DNA from 2 places in the Pseudomonas sp. JL23 genome. Region 2 is predicted to be linked to the other one. Evidence: riboswitches for the same ligand, from Rfam matches in the RefSeq annotation. Region 2 holds a riboswitch; the other holds the start of a gene.
The links. A riboswitch is a leader RNA that binds a small molecule or an ion and turns the genes downstream of it on or off. The one in region 2 is predicted to bind cobalamin.
Positions count from the first base shown of each region.

Region 1: it holds a riboswitch for cobalamin, as region 2 does, so the genes downstream of both, cobW (cobalamin biosynthesis protein CobW) here and cobO (cob(I)yrinic acid a,c-diamide adenosyltransferase) in region 2, are expected to answer to the same signal.

Region 1 is NZ_CM167795.1:3,986,297-3,995,421, reverse strand. It holds gene AC1Z24_RS18495 (fatty acid cis/trans isomerase) at 1-250, shown strand, start outside; gene nfuA (Fe-S biogenesis protein NfuA) at 487-1,080, shown strand; gene cobM (precorrin-4 C(11)-methyltransferase) at 1,256-2,002, opposite strand; gene AC1Z24_RS18480 (cobalamin biosynthesis protein) at 1,999-2,424, opposite strand; cobalamin riboswitch at 2,532-2,748, shown strand; gene cobW (cobalamin biosynthesis protein CobW) at 2,843-3,907, shown strand; gene cobN (cobaltochelatase subunit CobN) at 3,911-7,678, shown strand; gene AC1Z24_RS18465 (magnesium chelatase ATPase subunit I) at 7,678-8,697, shown strand; gene AC1Z24_RS18460 (vWA domain-containing protein) at 8,751-9,125, shown strand, end outside.
Region 2 is NZ_CM167795.1:1,591,879-1,601,003, reverse strand. It holds gene bluB (5,6-dimethylbenzimidazole synthase) at 1-93, opposite strand, end outside; gene AC1Z24_RS07495 (cobyrinic acid a,c-diamide synthase CobB) at 90-1,379, opposite strand; gene cobO (cob(I)yrinic acid a,c-diamide adenosyltransferase) at 1,390-2,001, opposite strand; cobalamin riboswitch at 2,091-2,290, opposite strand; gene AC1Z24_RS07485 (PQQ-dependent sugar dehydrogenase) at 2,396-3,712, shown strand; gene AC1Z24_RS07480 (C40 family peptidase) at 3,792-4,328, opposite strand; gene AC1Z24_RS07475 (C40 family peptidase) at 4,405-5,082, opposite strand; gene AC1Z24_RS07470 (NAD-dependent deacylase) at 5,158-5,922, opposite strand; gene hda (DnaA regulatory inactivator Hda) at 5,916-6,620, opposite strand; gene AC1Z24_RS07460 (AI-2E family transporter) at 6,783-7,856, opposite strand; gene AC1Z24_RS07455 (DUF2066 domain-containing protein) at 8,008-9,069, opposite strand.

The sequences.
Region 1 (9,125 bases), 2.4 Mb from region 2:
CTATCCGGGGGTGATCAGCAGCTACCCGAACTTCATGTTCAACGTCCCGGCTGGTGAGGTCCCGGCCTTTGTCGAGGCCATGCAGAAGGTACGGCATCAGCCGGAGTTCGACCGGATCGTCGAGCGCTGGGGTATACGCCGCAGCCATCCGCTGTTCTGGAACTACTTCCATGACCTGGACCGCTATATCCGCGAGACCGAGCCACGGGAGGCGGGCGTGCTGGATATGAACAGGTATGAAAATCTTTAGGCGTCGGAATGTGGGACCGGCTTTAGCCGGGAAGGCATTTTCTGATCAAGAACATGTAGCGGGTGCACCGGCCCTTTCCCGGCTGAAGCCGGTCCCACAGGTCATTGCTGATCATAAAGCGGGGGCTATCAGCATGAGGAATGGGAAGGCTGAGAATCATTCCTGACAAAAATACTAGGACTTTGTGTGGCGCAGACGTTTGGCGTAGACTTGTGCCAAGTCTGCGAGGAATTTTTATGACCGCTATTACTATCACCGACGCTGCCCACGACTACCTGGCTGATCTGCTGCAAAAGCAGAATACCCCCGGTATCGGCATCCGCGTATTCATCACCCAGCCTGGCACCCAGTACGCTGAAACCTGCATTGCCTACTGCAAGCCCGGCGAAGAAAAGTCTGACGACAAGGCCATTGGCCTGAAAAGCTTTACTGCCTGGATCGATGGTTTCAGCGAGGCTTTCCTCGATGACGCCGTCGTCGACTACGCCACCGACCGCATGGGCGGCCAGCTGACTATCAAGGCACCGAACGCCAAAGTACCGATGGTCAACGCCGACAGCCCGATCAACGAGCGCATCAATTACTACCTGCAAACCGAGATCAATCCGGGCCTGGCCAGTCATGGCGGTCAGGTCACGTTGATCGACGTGGTTGAAGAGGGCGAGGCCAACGTTGCCGTTCTGCAATTCGGCGGTGGCTGCCAGGGCTGCGGTCAGGCTGACGTGACCCTGCGTGAAGGCATCGAGCGCACCCTGCTCGAGCGCATCCCGGAGCTGACCGGCGTGCGCGACGTGACCGACCATACGCAGAAAGAAAACGCTTACTACTAAGGCGTTCTCAGCTCGTAAAAACACCCCGCTAGAGTTGTTCTTTAGCGGGGTGTTTTGTTTTTGCAAACCGACAAAAAAGCAGGTGGGCATCTGTGGGACCGGCTTTAGCCGGGAATACGCCTTCCCGGCTGAAGCCGGTCCCACAGGGGAAATGCATTGATTAGGCTCGTGTTATTTATGGCCTATAGAGATGCGCATGCCCCGCCCGATACAGCGATGACTCACTGAAACTGTCGTTGGCCAGCACCCGGCCGACGATGATCAGTGCCGTACGGCGAAAGCCTTTGGCCTGAACTTTGTCATGGATATCCGCCAGGGTGCCGCTCACCCAGTCTTGATCCGGCCAGCTGGCGCGATGGACCACCGCGATTGGGCAGTCGCTGCCGTAGTGCGGCGTCAGTTCGGCGACGATCTTGCCCAGATGCTGCACCCCCAAGTGAATCGCCATGGTTGCCTTGTGTTGCGCCAGGCTGGCCAGTTCTTCGCCTGCAGGCATTGCGGTCTTGTCGGCGTAGCGGGTCAGAATCACGCTTTGCGAGATATCCGGCAGGGTCAGTTCGCTGCCCAACAGCGCCGCGCAGGCAGCCGTGGCGGTGACACCGGGGATGATCTCGAATGGAATTTCCAGCTCGCGCAGATAGCGAATCTGCTCGCCAATGGCGCCATACAGGCTAGGGTCGCCGGAGTGCACGCGAGCGACATCCCGGCCCTGTGCATGAGCGGATTTCATCACCTCGATGATCTGTTCCAGATGCAATTCGGCGCTATTGACCACTTGAGTGGCCTGATGCCCCTCGAGCACGGCTGTCGGGACCAGTGATCCGGCGTAAATAATCACCGGGCAACTGCTGATCAGACGCTGGCCCTTGACCGTGATCAGTTCCGGATCGCCGGGGCCTGCGCCAATGAAAAAAACGGTCATGGGCTCTCCGGATGAGCAGTGCTGCCGGCCAGGGCAAAGGTGGCTTCGGCGTTGTTCTGGCGCTTGATCAGCAGCCCGGTATTGCCGCCGCCCAGTTGTACCGCCAGGGCCAGGGCCGCGCTTTCGGCCACGCCCCAGCAGCCGGTACTGTCGAAAGACGCCTGGGAGCGATGGCTGAGCTGGCGCTCGAACGCCGACAGGTGCAGGGCATTGAACAAGACCAGGGGTTTTTCCAGGCGCTCGGCCAGTTCCAGCAGGCCGGGCTCGGCGCGTTTGTGCTCGATGGAGGTCAGGGCGTCGATGGCCGACAGGTCCGTGCCGAAGGCCTCAAGCTGTTGTTCGATCAGTTCCAGCAGTGTGTCGGTGGAGCAGCCGCTTTTGCAGCCGAGGCCAATCACCAGGGTGGGTGCGGGTGGATTCACGATAGCGTCCTCGATCGTCAGGCAGGCCGGGAGGAGACCATGCTGCGCCTTGTATCGTCAATTTCGAGGTGACAGGCGCCAGACATTGACCTGCCGCCGACCACTGCGTAGCCTTGCCGGTTCGAGGTTCCCTGACATGGCCTGCAAACGGCGGTCAGGGCTAAGAAGGGAACGCGGTGCTACTCCGCGGCTGCCCCCGCAACTGTAAACGGTCATATTCATCGCATAGCCACTGCGCAAGCGGGAAGGCGCGCTGAATGCCCGTCGCAACGCAAGCGACGCGCCGCCGTAAGCCAGGAGACCTGCCTCGCGAAATTCTCACTACAACCGGGCGGGGTGATCCGGTGGCGAATCGAACCACGCGCGCAGGCCGTCGGTTCTCGTCCTGCTTGCCCGCCGCTTTGCCAAAGGGCATCCGATGAAAACACTGGCCAAACTCCCCGTCACCATCGTCACCGGCTTCCTTGGCTCGGGCAAGACCACCCTGTTGCGGCACATGCTCGATAATGCCGAAGGGCGTCGCATTGCCGTGATCGTCAATGAATTCGGCGAGCTGGGCATCGACGGCGAAATCCTCAAGCAATGCAGCATCGGTTGCACCGAAGAAGAAGCCAATGGCCGCGTCTACGAGCTGGCCAACGGCTGCCTGTGCTGCACCGTGCAGGAAGAGTTCTTCCCGGTGATGCGCGAGCTGGTAGCCCGTCGCGGCGACCTGGACCATATCCTCATCGAAACCTCGGGCCTGGCCCTGCCCAAGCCCCTGGTGCAAGCCTTCCAGTGGCCGGAAATTCGCAACGCCTGCACCGTCGACGCGGTGATTACCGTGGTCGACAGCCCGGCTGTGCTGGCCGGCACCTTTGCCGCCTTCCCGGATCAGGTCGATGCCCAGCGCAAGCTTGATCCGAACCTGGATCACGAATCGCCACTGCACGAGCTGTTCGCCGACCAACTGGCCAGCGCCGACCTGGTGATTCTCAACAAGGCCGACATGATCGACGCCGAAGGCCTGGCTGCGGTGCGTGCCGAGGTCTCGCAAGAGCTGCCGCCAGCAGTCAAGGTTATCGAAGCCAGCAGCGGGCGCCTGCCGCTCAACGTTTTGCTGGGCCTGGAAGCCGAATCCGAAGTGCATATCGACGGGCGCAAGACTCACCACGATCATCACGAAGGCGACGACCATGACGATCACGACCATGACGCCTTCGATTCGATCTCGATCAAGCTGCCCGAGGCCAACGAAGCGCAGCTGCTGGCGGCCCTGAACCAACTGGTGGTGCAGCACGGCATTCTGCGGGTCAAGGGCTTCGCAGCCATTCCCGGCAAGCCGATGCGCCTGCTGATCCAGGGCGTGGGTACCCGTTTCGACAAGCATTTCGACCGTGCCTGGGCTGCTGACGAAGAGCGCGCGACCCATCTGGTGCTGATCGGCCAGGAACTGGATGCCGTGGTCCTCGAAGCCGCCTTGCGCGCTGCCATCGCAGGCTGACCCATGCACCTGCTGAGAACCCAGCCCGGCGGCTTTGTCCCCGATGACAGCATTGCCGACCTGGGCCAGACCCCGGCCGAGCTGGTGATTCTCTGCAGCGGCGATTCCCATCTGGCGCTGCTGGCGGAAACCGCGCAGCAGCTGCCCGACGACTACCCGAGCCTGCGCCTGGCCAACCCGATGCAGGTGCAGAATCACGCATCCGTCGACCTGTATGTTGATGAGGTGCTGCGCCACGCCAAGGTGATCCTGATTTCCCTGCACGGCGGCGTCGGCTACTGGCGTTACGGCGTCGAGCGTCTGGTGGAGCTGGCGGGGCGCGGTGTGCAGGTGATCATGGTGCCTGGCGACGACCGTCCGGACCCGGAACTCAGCGACCTGAGCACCGTACCCGCCGCCGATTCCGAACGCCTCTGGCACTTCCTGCGCCAGGGCGGTCGACACAATGCCTTGCAGCTGTATCAATTCATGGCCAGTCGCTGGTTGGGCCGTGATTATCCCTGGTCCGAACCGGTCAGCCTGCCGCGCACGGCGATCTACCATCCGCGTCTCGGCAGTGCCGAGTTGGCGGACTGGCAGCGTGACTGGCAGGCCGATCAGCCGGTGGTGGGCCTGTTGTTCTACCGCTCCCACCTGCAGGCGGCCAACACGGCGTTTATCGACGTGTTCTGCCAGCGCTTGCAGGCCCAGGGCCTCAATCCGCTGCCCATGGCCGTGGCCAGTCTCAAGGAACCGGGCTGCCTGAGCGTGGTGGAGGATTTGCTGGATCAGGTCGACGCCGAATTGATCCTCAATACCACTGGTTTCGCCCAGTCCAGCCCCGAGGCGCCGCATCTGCGGCCGTTCCGCCGCAATATCCCGGTGATCCAGGCCATCTGCGCCCAGGACAACGAAACAGCGTGGGCGGCCAGTGAGCAGGGCCTGGGTCCACGGGACTTGGCCATGCACATTGCCCTGCCGGAACTGGACGGGCGCATCATCAGCCGACCGATCAGCTTCAAGGACCTGGCCTGGCGCAGTGAGCGCAGCCAGAGCGACGTGGTCTGCTACCGCGCGCAACCGGAGCGCATGGATTTTGTCGCCGAACTGGCGCGGCGCTGGATTCTGCTCGGGCGCCTGAACAATGCGGACAAGCGCGTTGCCCTCATTTTGGCCAATTACCCGACCCGGGATGGCCGTATCGGTAACGGTGTTGGCCTGGACACCCCGGCCGCAGCGCTGAATATCCTGCGGGCCTTGCAGGCCGGAGGTTATCCCCTGGCAACGGAGTTGCCCGCGTCGGGCACCGAGCTGATCCAGCAACTGCTGGGCGGAGTCAGCAACGATCTGGACAATCTCGATCAGCGGCCCTGCCATCAGAGCATGGCCCTGGATGAATACCTGACCCGGTTCAACGCGCTGCCCGAGGCCAACCGCCTTGCCGTGACCGAGCGCTGGGGCGGTCCCGAGGCCGATCCGATGTTTCGCAGTGGGCGCATGATGATTGCCGGGCTGCGCTTTGGCCTGACTTTCGTCGGCATTCAACCGGCCCGGGGTTATCAGGTCGATGCCAGCGCGGTCTATCACGACCCGGACCTGGTGCCGCCCCACGGTTACCTGGCGTTCTACTTCTGGCTGCGCAAGGCCTATGGCGCCCACGCGCTGATTCACGTCGGCAAACACGGCAATCTGGAGTGGTTGCCGGGCAAGGGCGTCGGCCTGTCTGAGCAGTGCTGGCCGGACGCGATTCTCGGTGCGATGCCCAATATCTATCCCTTCATCGTCAACGATCCAGGGGAGGGTGCCCAGGCCAAGCGCCGCACCCAGGCGGTCATTATCGATCACCTGATGCCGCCCCTGACTCGCGCCGAGACCTACGGCCCGCTGCGCGATCTGGAGCTGCTGGCCGACGAGTACTACGACGCGCAACTGCTCGACCCGCGTCGCGCCCAGGAGCTGCAACGGGACATCCTCAAACTGGTGCGCGACAGCCATCTGGACCGCGAACTGGCATTGGACGACAACCTCGACGATCAGGCTGATGCGGCGATCTGGCTGCCGCGCCTGGACACTTACCTGTGCGACCTCAAGGAATCGCAGATTCGTGACGGCCTGCATGTGTTCGGCGAGTCGCCCGGCGGCCGTCTGCGCATCGATACCTTGCTGGCCTTGCTACGCATTCCCCGTGGCGATGGCCGTGGCGCCCAGTCGAGTTTGCTGCGGGCATTGGCCAAGGCCTTCGAGCTGGGCTTCGATCCTCTGGATTGCGAGCTGGCCGAAGCCTGGACAGGCCCGCGTCCGCAAGCGCTGCTGGCTGTCACGGATCAGGTCTGGCGCAGCGCCGGAGATACCCGCGAACGTCTGGAGCTGTTTGCCAGTGCCCTGATCGAGCGGGTGCTGTTGCAGCACGACTTGAACGATTTGCCGGCGCATGACGACCTGCGCCTGATTTTGCAGAGCCTGCGTGAACAAGTGGCACCGCGTCTGGACGCCTGCGGTCCGGCGGAGATGCAGAGCCTGCTGGATGCCCTGAGCGGCCGTTTCGTCCCGGCCGGGCCCAGCGGTGCGCCGAGTCGCGGGCGTCTGGATGTGCTGCCCACCGGGCGCAATTTCTTCTCCGTGGACGTGCGCAACTTGCCCACCACCACGGCCTGGCGCATCGGTTTCCAGTCGGCCAACCTGCTGCTGGAGCGGCATCTGCAGGATCATGGCGATTACCTGCGCCAGCTCGGCCTGTCGGTCTGGGGCACGGCGACCATGCGCACCGGCGGCGATGACATTGCCCAGGCCATGGCCCTGATGGGCGTGCGGCCGGTATGGGCCACGGGCAGCCAGCGGGTCGATGATTTCGAAATTCTGCCGCTGAGCCTGCTGGATCGGCCGCGTGTGGACGTGACATTGCGGGTCTCGGGTTTCTTCCGCGATGCCTTCGCCAACCTGATCCGCCTGTTCGACGCGGCGGTGCAGGCGGTGGCGGCCCTGGATGAACCGGATGACATGAACCCCCTGGCCGCCAGGGTGCGCGAAGAACGTTGTAGCCTGCAAGCCGACGGGCTCAGCGCCGATGACGCGGTGCGACAGGCCGGTTGGCGCATCTTTGGGGCCAAGCCGGGCGCCTATGGCGCGGGCGTGCAGAACGCTATCGACGGGCGCCTGTGGCAGAGCCGCGAGGATCTGGCCGAGGTTTATTTGAACTGGGGCGCCTATGCCTATGGCGCCGCCGATGACGGTACACCGGCCCGCGAGGGCTTTGCCCGACGCCTGTCCCAGGTCCAGGCGGTGCTGCAGAATCAGGACAACCGCGAGCATGACCTGCTCGATTCCAACGATTACTACCAGTTCCAGGGCGGCATGCTGGCGGCGGTGGAGAGTCTGAGCGGGCACAAAGTCGCCAGTTATCACGGTGACAACAGCCAGCCGGACCTGCCGAAAGTACGTACTCTCAAGGAAGAGCTGAACCGCGTCATACGTTCGCGGGCAGCCAATCCCAAGTGGATCGAAGGGGTCAAGCGCCATGGCTACAAGGGTGCGTTCGAGATGGCAGCGACGGTGGATTTCCTGTTTGCCTTCGACGCCACCACCGAGCTGATCGATGATCACCAATACGCGCTGCTGGCCGATGCTTACTTGCTGGATGATTCGACCCGAGAGTTCATTCGCCAGCATAACCCCGACGCCCTGCGCGACATGACCGAACGCATGCTCGAAGCCCAGCAGCGCGGGCTCTGGCAGGAGCCGGGGGATTATCGGGAAGCGCTGGAAAACCTGCTGCTGGATATAGAAGAGAACTGATGACAAGCATTGCCGACATCCCGCATTTTCCGTTGGCCGCCGTGGTCGGTGCCGATGAGCTGAAACTGGCGCTGTGCCTGACCGCCATCGACCCGAAGATCGGCGGTGTGCTGATCGAAGGGCCACGGGGCATGGCCAAGTCGACCCTGGCCCGGGGCCTGGCCGATCTGCTGGCCAGCGGGCAGTTCGTCACCTTGCCCCTGGGCGCCACCGAGGAGCGACTGGTCGGTACTCTCGATCTGGACGCGGCCCTGGGCGAGGGGCGGGCGCAGTTCTCGCCGGGCGTACTGGCCAAGGCCGATGGCGGCGTGCTGTATGTGGATGAGGTCAATCTGCTGGCCGATCATCTGGTCGATCTGCTCCTTGATGTGGCCGCCAGCGGCGTCAATCTGGTGGAGCGCGACGGCATCTCCCACCATCACTCGGCGCGCTTCGTGCTGATCGGCACCATGAACCCGGAAGAGGGCGAGTTGCGCCCGCAGTTGCTCGACCGTTTCGGTCTTAACGTCGCCCTCAGCGGGCAGACTCTGCCGGCCGAACGGAGCCAGATCATCCGCCGCCGCCTGGATTTCGACAGCGACCCGCAAGGCTTCTGCGCACAGTGGCAGCCGCAGCAGGAGCAACTGCAACAACGCTGCCAGCAGGCCCGTGTGTTGCTGGCGCAGATTGAGCTGGACGACAGCGCCTTGCAGGCCATCAGTGAGCGTTGCTTTACGGCCGGGGTCGATGGTTTGCGTGCTGATTTGGTCTGGCTGCGGGCGGCCCGGGCTCACGCTGCCTGGCGTGGCGCATGGGCCATCGACGAGCAGGATATCGAGGCCGTGGCCGAGTTTGCCCTGCGTCATCGGCGGCGCAACAGTCAGTCCAATGAGCAAAGCGCCCAGGCTCCGACGCCGCCGAATAATCAGTCGGCAGCCGACAAGCCCGACAATGCCCAGGGCCAGTGGGGCGAATTGACCGCCCAGGCCGTCGCTACCGGCCAGCGCCGTGAAGTGCCGAGCTGGCCAAAAAAGCCCTAGGCATCCGTCCTCAAGCAAGTTCGACGGCGGATGCCCAGCCCCGACCTGGTGCGTTGAGCGGCGGTAGCCGTGGCGCCATGGCTGCGGGCGAGCAGGGCGCCATCGCTTGGGTGCCGACCTTGCTGCGCGGGCGTCCGCGTCATCGTCATGAGTTGATTCGTCAGCCCCGCAGCCGTCGTGCACAGGAAATCTGGCTGTTGGTGGTGGATGCCTCGGCCTCGACCCGGCGCTCCCAGGCGTTAAGCAAAGCCAAGGGACTGCTGGCACAGATGTTCGATGAGGGTTATCGCCAGCGCGCACGGCTGGCCCTGCTCACCGCCAGTGGCAGCCAGGCCCGCTGGCAGTATCAAGGGCACAAGGCTTCCCGGGCGCTGCAACCCTGGCTCGACAGCCTCGGCGCGGTCGGCGGCACTCCGCTGCCGGAGGCC
Region 2 (9,125 bases):
AGTGCCACCACTGAAGTGACGCATATCCCGCCGCTCGGCAATGGCGCGGTACACCGCTGCCCGTTCTTCGGTGCTGAACGCCTGGTCACTCATGGTCGGAAAAGCGCCGCAACCGCCTGAGGATGTGAGGGAAAGTAAAAGTGCACGTAGGACGCAGTCAGGCGCCCCAGACGATAGACGGCCTCGGCACCGCGTCCACCGTTGGGGCTGACGCCACGGGCAATCGGCTGCAACTCGGTGCTGGTCAGGGAGTGGTGATAGGTGTGCCCACGCAGCAAGCCTTCCGGCAGCTCCACCGCCTGCAAGGCCAGGGCAGCCAGACGCTTCTGCATCACAGCCTCCCCGCCCAGCAATCCGACCAGTTCAGCGCGCTGGCCCTCGACATCGGTCAGGGCATCGAGCAGATAAAGCATCCCGCCGCATTCAGCGAGCAACGGTTTACCCGCAGCATGATGGGTGCGGATGGCCGCCAGCATCGGCGCGTTGGCCCCCAGGGTCAGGTGATGCAGTTCCGGATAACCGCCAGGCAGATACAGGCTGTCGGCCTCGGGCAACTGTTGATCACGAATCGGCGAGAAGAACAGCAACTCGGCGCCCATGGCCCGCAGCAGGTCCAGATTGGCGCCATAGAGGAAGGCAAAGGCTTCGTCATGGGCCACGGCAATCCGTACGCCCATCAGCCACGACTCCACTGCGCTGCTGTGCGGCGCAGCAAAGGTCACGGCGGGCGGCAATGCCACTTCGCAAGTACTGGCCAGCGCTTCGGCGGCGGCATCAAGACGCGCATCCAGATCATTCAATTCGCTGGCCTGCACCAGCCCAAGGTGGCGACTGGGCAGCTCGATACCGGTTTCCCGGGACAAGGCGCCATACCAACGCAGGCCTTCGGTCAGGCTGCCTTCGAGCAATTGCGCGTGGCGCACCGTGCCCACGCGGTTGGCCAGGACTCCGGCAAATGGCAGGTCCGGCTGATAACGCGCCAATCCCAGGGCCAGGGCGCCAAAGGTCTGGGCCATGGCGGTGCCGTCGATCACCCCCAACACCGGAACACCGAAGTGCCGGGCCAGGTCGGCGCTGGACGGCGTGCCGTCGAACAGCCCCATCACCCCTTCGATCAGGATCAGGTCGGCTTCGCCCGCTGCTTCCCAGAGCAGGCGGCGGCTTTCCTCGGCGCCGACCATCCACAGGTCGAGCTGATAGACCGGCGCACCGCTGGCGCGCTCGAGAATCATCGGGTCGAGAAAGTCCGGGCCGCATTTGAACACACGAACCTTGCGCCCCTGATTACGGTGCAGGCGCGCCAGGGCGGCGGTGACCGTGGTCTTGCCCTGGCCGGAGGCCGGTGCGGCAATCAGCACGGCCGGGCATTGCCGGTTCATAACGCTGCACTCACAGTTCGATGCCTTTTTGCGCACGGATGCCTGCCTGGAAGGCGTGCTTGACCACGGCAATCTCGGACACGGTATCGGACAGATCGATCAATTCCTGTTTGGCGCCGCGGCCGGTCACGATCACGTGCTGCATCGGTGGGCGGGCCTGCAAGTCACTGAGCACTTGCTCCAGGTCCAGATAGCCGTGCTTGAGGGCGATATTCAGTTCATCCAGCACTACCAGGCCAATGGCCGGGTCGCTGAGCATTTCCCGGGACACGGCCCAGGCGGCTTCGGCGGCGGCGATATCGCGCTGGCGATCCTGGGTTTCCCAGGTGAAGCCCTCGCCCATAACGTGGAAACGCACTTGCTCGGGGAAGCGTCGATAGAACAGCTCCTCACCGGTGCTGTTGCGGCCCTTGATGAACTGCACCACGCCGCAGTGCATATCGTGGCCCATGGCCCGGGCGAGCATGCCGAAAGCCGAGCTGCTCTTGCCCTTGCCATTGCCGGTCAACACCAACAACAGGCCGCATTCATTGGGTGAGCTGGCAATGCGCTCGTCCATCACCGCTTTTTTGCGCTGCATGCGCGCCAGGTGGCGTTCGTCACGTTCAGGGGATTCGTTCATCTCGGCTCTCCGCTCGAGGACACGTGAAAGCACAAGGCAGGCGCAGCAATCGGCGGCACGGCACCGATGCAGGACATCGCCCGCCGCGATGCCATTGATTGAATCAGGCCGGTCTCCGGGCTCATGAGCGGCGCGTGCCGAGGCACGCCCGACGCCACGCCTTCCCATGCGTTCGCACAGTGGCACTCCATAGCGTCTTGACTCATTTACCGTTGCGGGGGCAGCGCCGGGATCTGACCGGCTTCCCTGTTTCACTCAATTGCTGAGCACCTGAAACAAGTCGCGAAGGGTAGAGGGTTGGGGTAACAGCGTCAATGAATGCAAGACGGGTTGAACCCTCACGGAACCTGTCCCTCTACTCTTCATTGGATACTGCCCGTCACGGAGATTGTTCATGTTCAAAATCAGACCTCAGTACGCTGTTCTGTTACTGCTGGCAGGAGGTCTTGCGGCCTGCGGCGAGTCGTCGACCTTGCAGGTCAGCGACGGCACCGGTGCCTCGCCGAAACTGCCGGAGCCGAACAAGACCCTGATCCCCACCGTGAATATCGCCCCCGCCGTGGGCTGGCCGAATGGCGGCAAGCCCACGGCGGCAGCGGGCACCCAGGTTGCGGCCTTCGCCCAGGGCCTGGATCATCCCCGCTGGTTGTATGTGTTGCCCAATGGCGATGTACTGGTGGCCGAAACCAACGCACCGCCCAAGCCGGACGACAGCAAGGGCATTCGCGGATGGGTGATGAAGAAAGTCATGGGCAAGGCCGGGGCTGGCGTGCCCAGCGCCAACCGCATCACCCTGCTGCGTGACGCCGATCACGATGGCGTGGCGGAAACCCGCAAGGTGTTTCTCGACCATCTCAATTCACCGTTTGGCATGACGCTGATCGGCAATGACCTGTACGTCGCCGATACTGATCGTCTGATCCGCTTCCCCTATCAGGAAGGCCAGACCTCAATCAGTGCCGCCCCGGTCAAAGTGGTCGATCTGCCAGCCGGGACCATCAATCATCACTGGACCAAAAACGTCATTGCCAGCAAGGACGGCAGCAAGCTGTACGTCACCGTGGGCTCCAACAGCAATGTCGGTGAAAACGGCCTGGCCGCCGAAGAAGGCCGCGCGGCGATCTGGGAAGTGGATGCCGCCACCGGCGCCCACCGCATCTTCGCTTCCGGTCTGCGCAACCCCAACGGCATGGATTGGGAGCCGAGCAGCGGCAAGCTGTGGACCTCGGTCAACGAGCGCGACGAGATCGGCAGCGACCTGGTGCCGGACTACGTGACCTCGGTACAGGACGGTGCTTTCTATGGCTGGCCCTTCAGCTACTACGGCCAGCATGTGGACGCGCGAGTCGATCCACAGAATCCCGCCCTGGTCGCCAAGGCCATCGCCCCGGATTACGCCGTCGGCCCCCATACGGCATCGTTGGGCATGGTCTTCACCGACGGAAAATCCCTGCCCGCGCCCTTCACTCAGGGCCTGTTGGTCAGCCAGCATGGCTCATGGAACCGCAAGCCCCACAGTGGCTATAAGGTGATCTTCGTGCCCTTTACCGACGGCAAACCCAGCGGTGCGCCGGTTGACCTGCTGACGGGCTTCCTCAATCAGGACGAGAAAGCACAAGGCCGCCCGGTGGGCATCGTCAACGACAATAAAGGCGGGGTGTTGGTGGCGGATGATGTGGGGAATGTGATTTGGCGGGTGACTGCCAAGTAGTTATTAGTTGCGAGCTGCTAGCTACGAGCTAGAAGCTTTTTGCTGGTAGCTCGAAGCTCATAGCTCATCGCTCGCAACTTCAATTCTGCATCTGCGCCAAATGCTCAGGCTGAATAACCCGCTTGGCATTCAGATAAGCCTTCTGCCAGTAAGGCTTGTCCAGGCTGTCGAGCTTGACCGTGCCGCCGGTCTGCGGGGCATGCACGAAGCGGCCTTCGCCGACGTAGATCCCGGCATGGCTGACCTGGCTGCCGCCGCCCGTGGCGAAAAACACCAGGTCGCCGGATTGCAGTTGGGCGCGATCGACATCCGGCGCGCGCATCACCACCAGGTCACGGGTCGAGCGTGGCAGGGCAATACCGGCGGCATCACGATAGACGTAACCGATCAGGCCGCTGCAATCGAATCCGGAATCGGGCGTGTTGCCACCCCAGCGATAAGGCGTACCGACCAGGCCAAGGGCACGGAACAGGACATCTTCGGCAGCGGGAGGAGTTTGCGAGGGTGCAACGAGAACCGGACGCTGAACGATCCGGGGCTGCGGCGGTGGCGCGCTGGCGCAGGCACCGAGCAAGGCTGCTAGGGAGATGACCGCCAGGCGTACCGTTATCGACATAAACAACAACCTGCTGGATGCGGCTTATCTTGCCGAGGCTCAATCAATAAGGCGCGCTATAGCGCGCCCAGGGATTTCAAGGGTGACGGCGTTGGATTGTAGTCGAACTCATGGCAGTCGTCTGCTCAGGCGCAGAAGGCGGGGCCATGGCCAAGGCACGCTTGGCTTCGATAAAGGTCTTGCTCCAGTACACATCGTCGAGGCTGTCGACACGCACACCACCGCTGCGGCGGCTGCTGGAGTGGATGAACTGATCATCACCCAGATAGATCCCGGCGTGGCTGACACGACCGCGGCCGGCAGTGCTGAAGAACAGCAGGTCGCCTGGCTTTAGGTCATTGCGCTTAACCAGCGGAGCGTCAATGTTGATCATTTCGCGCGAGGAGCGCGGCAGGCTCATGCCAGCCTGTTCGCGGAACAGGTAGCCAATGAAACCACTGCAATCGAAACCCGAACTGGTCGAAGTACCGCCGAAACGGTAGCGAGTACCGATCAACGACTTGCCGCGCTCAAGGATGCTGTCAGCCAGGGCTGGCAACTGATAAGGCTTTTGTTCGGCAAACTGAGCCAGTTCGGCTTCAGTGGCCAGCTCGTCCTGAAGAACCGAGCCGTCAGCGCGATCTGCGCGATGGCCGGAGGACTGAGCGGTAACCGGGGTCTGGTACTGCTGTTGCGACGTCGGCATGTTGGCCGAACAGCCGAAGAGCAGTGAGACGAGTGCGAGAGGCACGAGGGGTGCAAAGCGATTTAGCATGGGCACGACCGTGGCTGTGAATTTAAGAAGCCGCGACTATGCCCTCTATCGTTGTGATTTGCAAATTCAATCGACTTATATGTGACTTATCAATTGATCCATGACATGTACCGCGCGGCACTTTAAAAACGCATCCATTTGCGCACTGTGATCGGTGCTCACCGGATTGATTTCCGCCGTAAAACCACCGGATACCCGCGTGCGCAGCATGGGTTCATGGATATACGGGAAGCTCGCTGTGGTGCCGATGCTCAGCACCATATCGAAGCCCAGGGTCATCTGCTCCTGCAAAGTCGCCAGCGCCTCCCGGGGTAACATTTCCTCAAACAAAACGACCGGTGGTCGCAAAACGCCATGACAGCGTTTGCACAGTGGCGGCAGCGGTTGTCGCAGGTGCTCGCTCAACTGCGGGTCATGGGCGCCGCAGGATTGGCAGAACAATGGCGCCAGCTGGCCATGAATCTCGATCAGGCGCTCCGGCGGGCTGCCCGCCGCCCGATGATAGCCATCGACGTTCTGGGTCAGCACCCAGCAATCGGGTTTCATGCGCTGTAACTGAGCGATGGCGTAGTGGGCTGCGTTGGCCTCACCGCCGAGACAGGCTCGGCCCAATTCGGCGATGTACTTCCAGCACAGGGCTGGATCGCGGCGCAGCATCGGCCCGGACAAGGCCATTTCGATGGGCAGGCCGTCGGCCGTCTCGCCGTTGTACAGCCCCCCAACACCGCGATAGGTGGGCAGACCGGAATCAGCGGACAGTCCGGCACCGGTAATGATCAAGATGCGGCGGGCATGACGCAAGGCAGCAGCGACCTGCAACACCAGCGCCGGATCTACCACCCGAGGGTCTCTTTAAGGAAGGGAATGGTCAGCTTGCGCTTTTCCTGCAACGAGGCCTGATCAAGGCGTTCGAGCAAATCGAACAACGCGCTCATGCTGCGGGTGCCACGAGTCAGGATGAAATGCCCGACTTCATCAGTCAGGTGCAGACCACGGCGCGAGGCACGCAGCTGCAGGGCACGCAATTTGTCTTCATCGGACAGGGCGCGCATCTGGAACACCAGGGCCATGGTCAGGCGCGACTTGAGATCCGCCAGCTTGACCGGCAACTCCCTGGGCGACTGGGACGCCGCGATCAGCAGGCGACGACCGCTGTCACGCAGGCGATTGAACAGGTGGAACAGCGCTTCTTCCCACTCCGGCTTGCCAACCACCACTTGCAGGTCGTCGATGCACACCAGCTCGTATTGTTCGAGATGATCGAACAATTCGACGCCCTGCTCGATAACCTGCGCCATGGGCAGATACACCGCCGGTTCACCCAACTGCTCGAAACGCAGGCAGGCCGCCTGCAACAGATGCGTACGCCCTACCCCGTCCTTACCCCAGAGGTAAATCAGACTTTCGGTCCATCCGGCATCGGCTTCACACAGCCGCTCGACGTAGCCGAGGGCCGCAGCATTGGCGCCAGGATAGTAATTGATGAAGGTGGCGTCATCACGCAGACGCACACCCAGGGGCAGCTGAATCGGTTTCATGCTGGCTGAACGGCTCGGGGAGCCATAGGGGCCTCTGTGTAAAGTCTGCAAAGTCTATACCCGTGACGTCGGGCGCACAATGCGAGAGACCACAAGCAAAATCAAAGGTTTATGCGCGTGACTGGCAAATCGCCCGCCACGCTTTGTGAAAACCGGAAACACTTATAAATCAGGATCTTCCGCGCCGCCGTAGATATCCGACTCTTTATAGAGGTCATGCATGTGCCGCACCAGCACCATAATCACTGCGGCAACCGGCAGAGCCAGAAGGATACCGGTAAAGCCGAACAGCTCGCCGCCAGCCAGGATCGCGAAGATCACCGCCACCGGATGCAGACCGATACGATCCCCCACCAGCAACGGCGTCAGGACCATGCCTTCCAGCGCCTGGCCGACCATGAACACTGCGACAATCCCCAGCATCGGGTACAGATCGCCGCCGAACTGGAACAGCCCGGCAGTAATCGCCGCGCCGATGCCGATAACAAAGCCCATATACGGCACGATGGCTGCCAGACCGGCGATCAGGCCGATCAACAGGCCCAGTTCCAGGCCTACCAGCATCAGGCCGGCGGCGTAGATAACACCCAGAGCCAGCATCACCAGCAGTTGCCCGCGGATAAACGCACCGAGAACCTCGTGACACTCACCGGCCAGCTTGACGATACGCTCCTCGCGATGACGCGGCAGCAGGCTCTGGATCTTCGCCATCATCACGTCCCAGTCCCGCAGCAGGTAGAAGCACACCACCGGGATCAGCACCAGATTGGTCAGCCAGCCGATCAGCGCCAGGCTCGAGGCCGTGGCCTGGGACAGGATCACACTGACGATATCGCCGGTCTGGCCCATGTGTTCGGAGATGGCAGCCTTGATCTTGTCGAATTTCCAGAAACCGTCCGCCAGACCCAGCTTGGCCTGAGTCCAGGGCAATGCCGTGTGTTGCAGCCAGTCGAGGATCTGCGGTGCCAGTTCATAGAGGCGATACAACTGTTTGGCCAGCATCGGCACCAGTACCAGCAGCAGGGCCATGAGGATCAGGGTAAACAGCGCGAAGACCGCGACCACGCTCAGGGTTCGTGAGAGCCCCAGCTTTTCCAGGCGATCAGCCAGCGGATCGCCCATATAGGCGAGCAACAGCGCGATCAGAAACGGCGAGAGGATCGGATGCAACATATAGATGAACAGACATAGCAGCAGCACACCGCCAATCCAGAACCAACGCCGTGTATCAGTCATCAACACCTCTCTAGCAAACAAAACATAACCAACTGAATAAACGCGGTCTTCTGTGGGACCGGCTTTAGCCGGGAAGACAATGTGAGAGCTGACAGAATGTGTTGATTCTGCCTACGCCTTCCCGGCTAAAGCCGGTCCCACATACCCCCCATTACCAACGAAAATGCAATTGCGTCGCCGATGGCGAAACGGGCGCCGGAGCCGCGACACCCGCCCCCGCATCCACAGGAGCCCCGGGTGCAGCCGCCGCAGGAATCTCACCTGCCGGCACTTCCTGCAACTTGGCCAGGCTCAGTTGCGAACGCAACTGATCGACGCTGCCGGTCACTTCATAGCCGACACGGCTGCCGTCCACCGTCTGCAAACGCCCGCCGAACGGTTCAAGCAAGCGATTCAATTGCGCATAACGCTCGAACGTCATGCCCTGTACATCCAGGGTCAGAGCGGTAGAGGCACCGGGCTTGGCCACGTAACGCGGCGCCAGGCGCTGACTGACCGCCAGCATCACCGCATCGGCCAGGGCTTCCTGACTGGCGCCGGTGGCCGTGCCCTGCTCGCGCTGGTCGCCCAGCCACAGGCGCCACTGGGCCTGCCACTGGCCATTTTCTTCATGACCGTGCACCGCCAGCAGTGCATCGGCACCGTAGCGCTCGGACGCTTCCTTCAAGGGTGCAGGGTCAGTACCTTCAAGGTTTTTCGCAGTGCCGACGCCCTGCTCACTCAGGTCCGCCAGAGGCAGGCGCAATGGCAGGCCACGGTGCTGAGCGGCCCGGCGCAACGCTTCAGCGGCCGATTGACCGTCACCGATCAGGTTCGAGCCATCGGTGGCGTCCATCAGCCACCAACCAAGAATGCTCGGCCGATTGCTGCCCCACAGCGACAGCCCGGCCTGACGCAGGGCGCGATCGGTGCTGACCGGATCGAAATCCACCAGCAGCATCTGCGTTGCGCCCGCCTCATAGCCGGTCTGGTTGATGATCTGCTGCGGATTCTTGCGCAACTCGGCCAGGGCCGGGCCTTGCGGTGCCTTGGCATCGCCGGTCAGACGCAAGACCAGAGTTTCCAGCGCCGCCTGGGTGGCGCGGGTGCGCTCATCCGGCGACTGCGCCGTCACAGGCTCGCGCACCTGGTACAAATTGTTCACGGTTTCGGCCAGGCTCGGCAGACTGACCAGGGACAGGCAGCCGACGAATAGAATTTTAGAAAGACGCATGGAAGGTTCCCAAACGGAAAATGCGGAGTGAAAAGACCGCGTAACGAAGCCTAGGA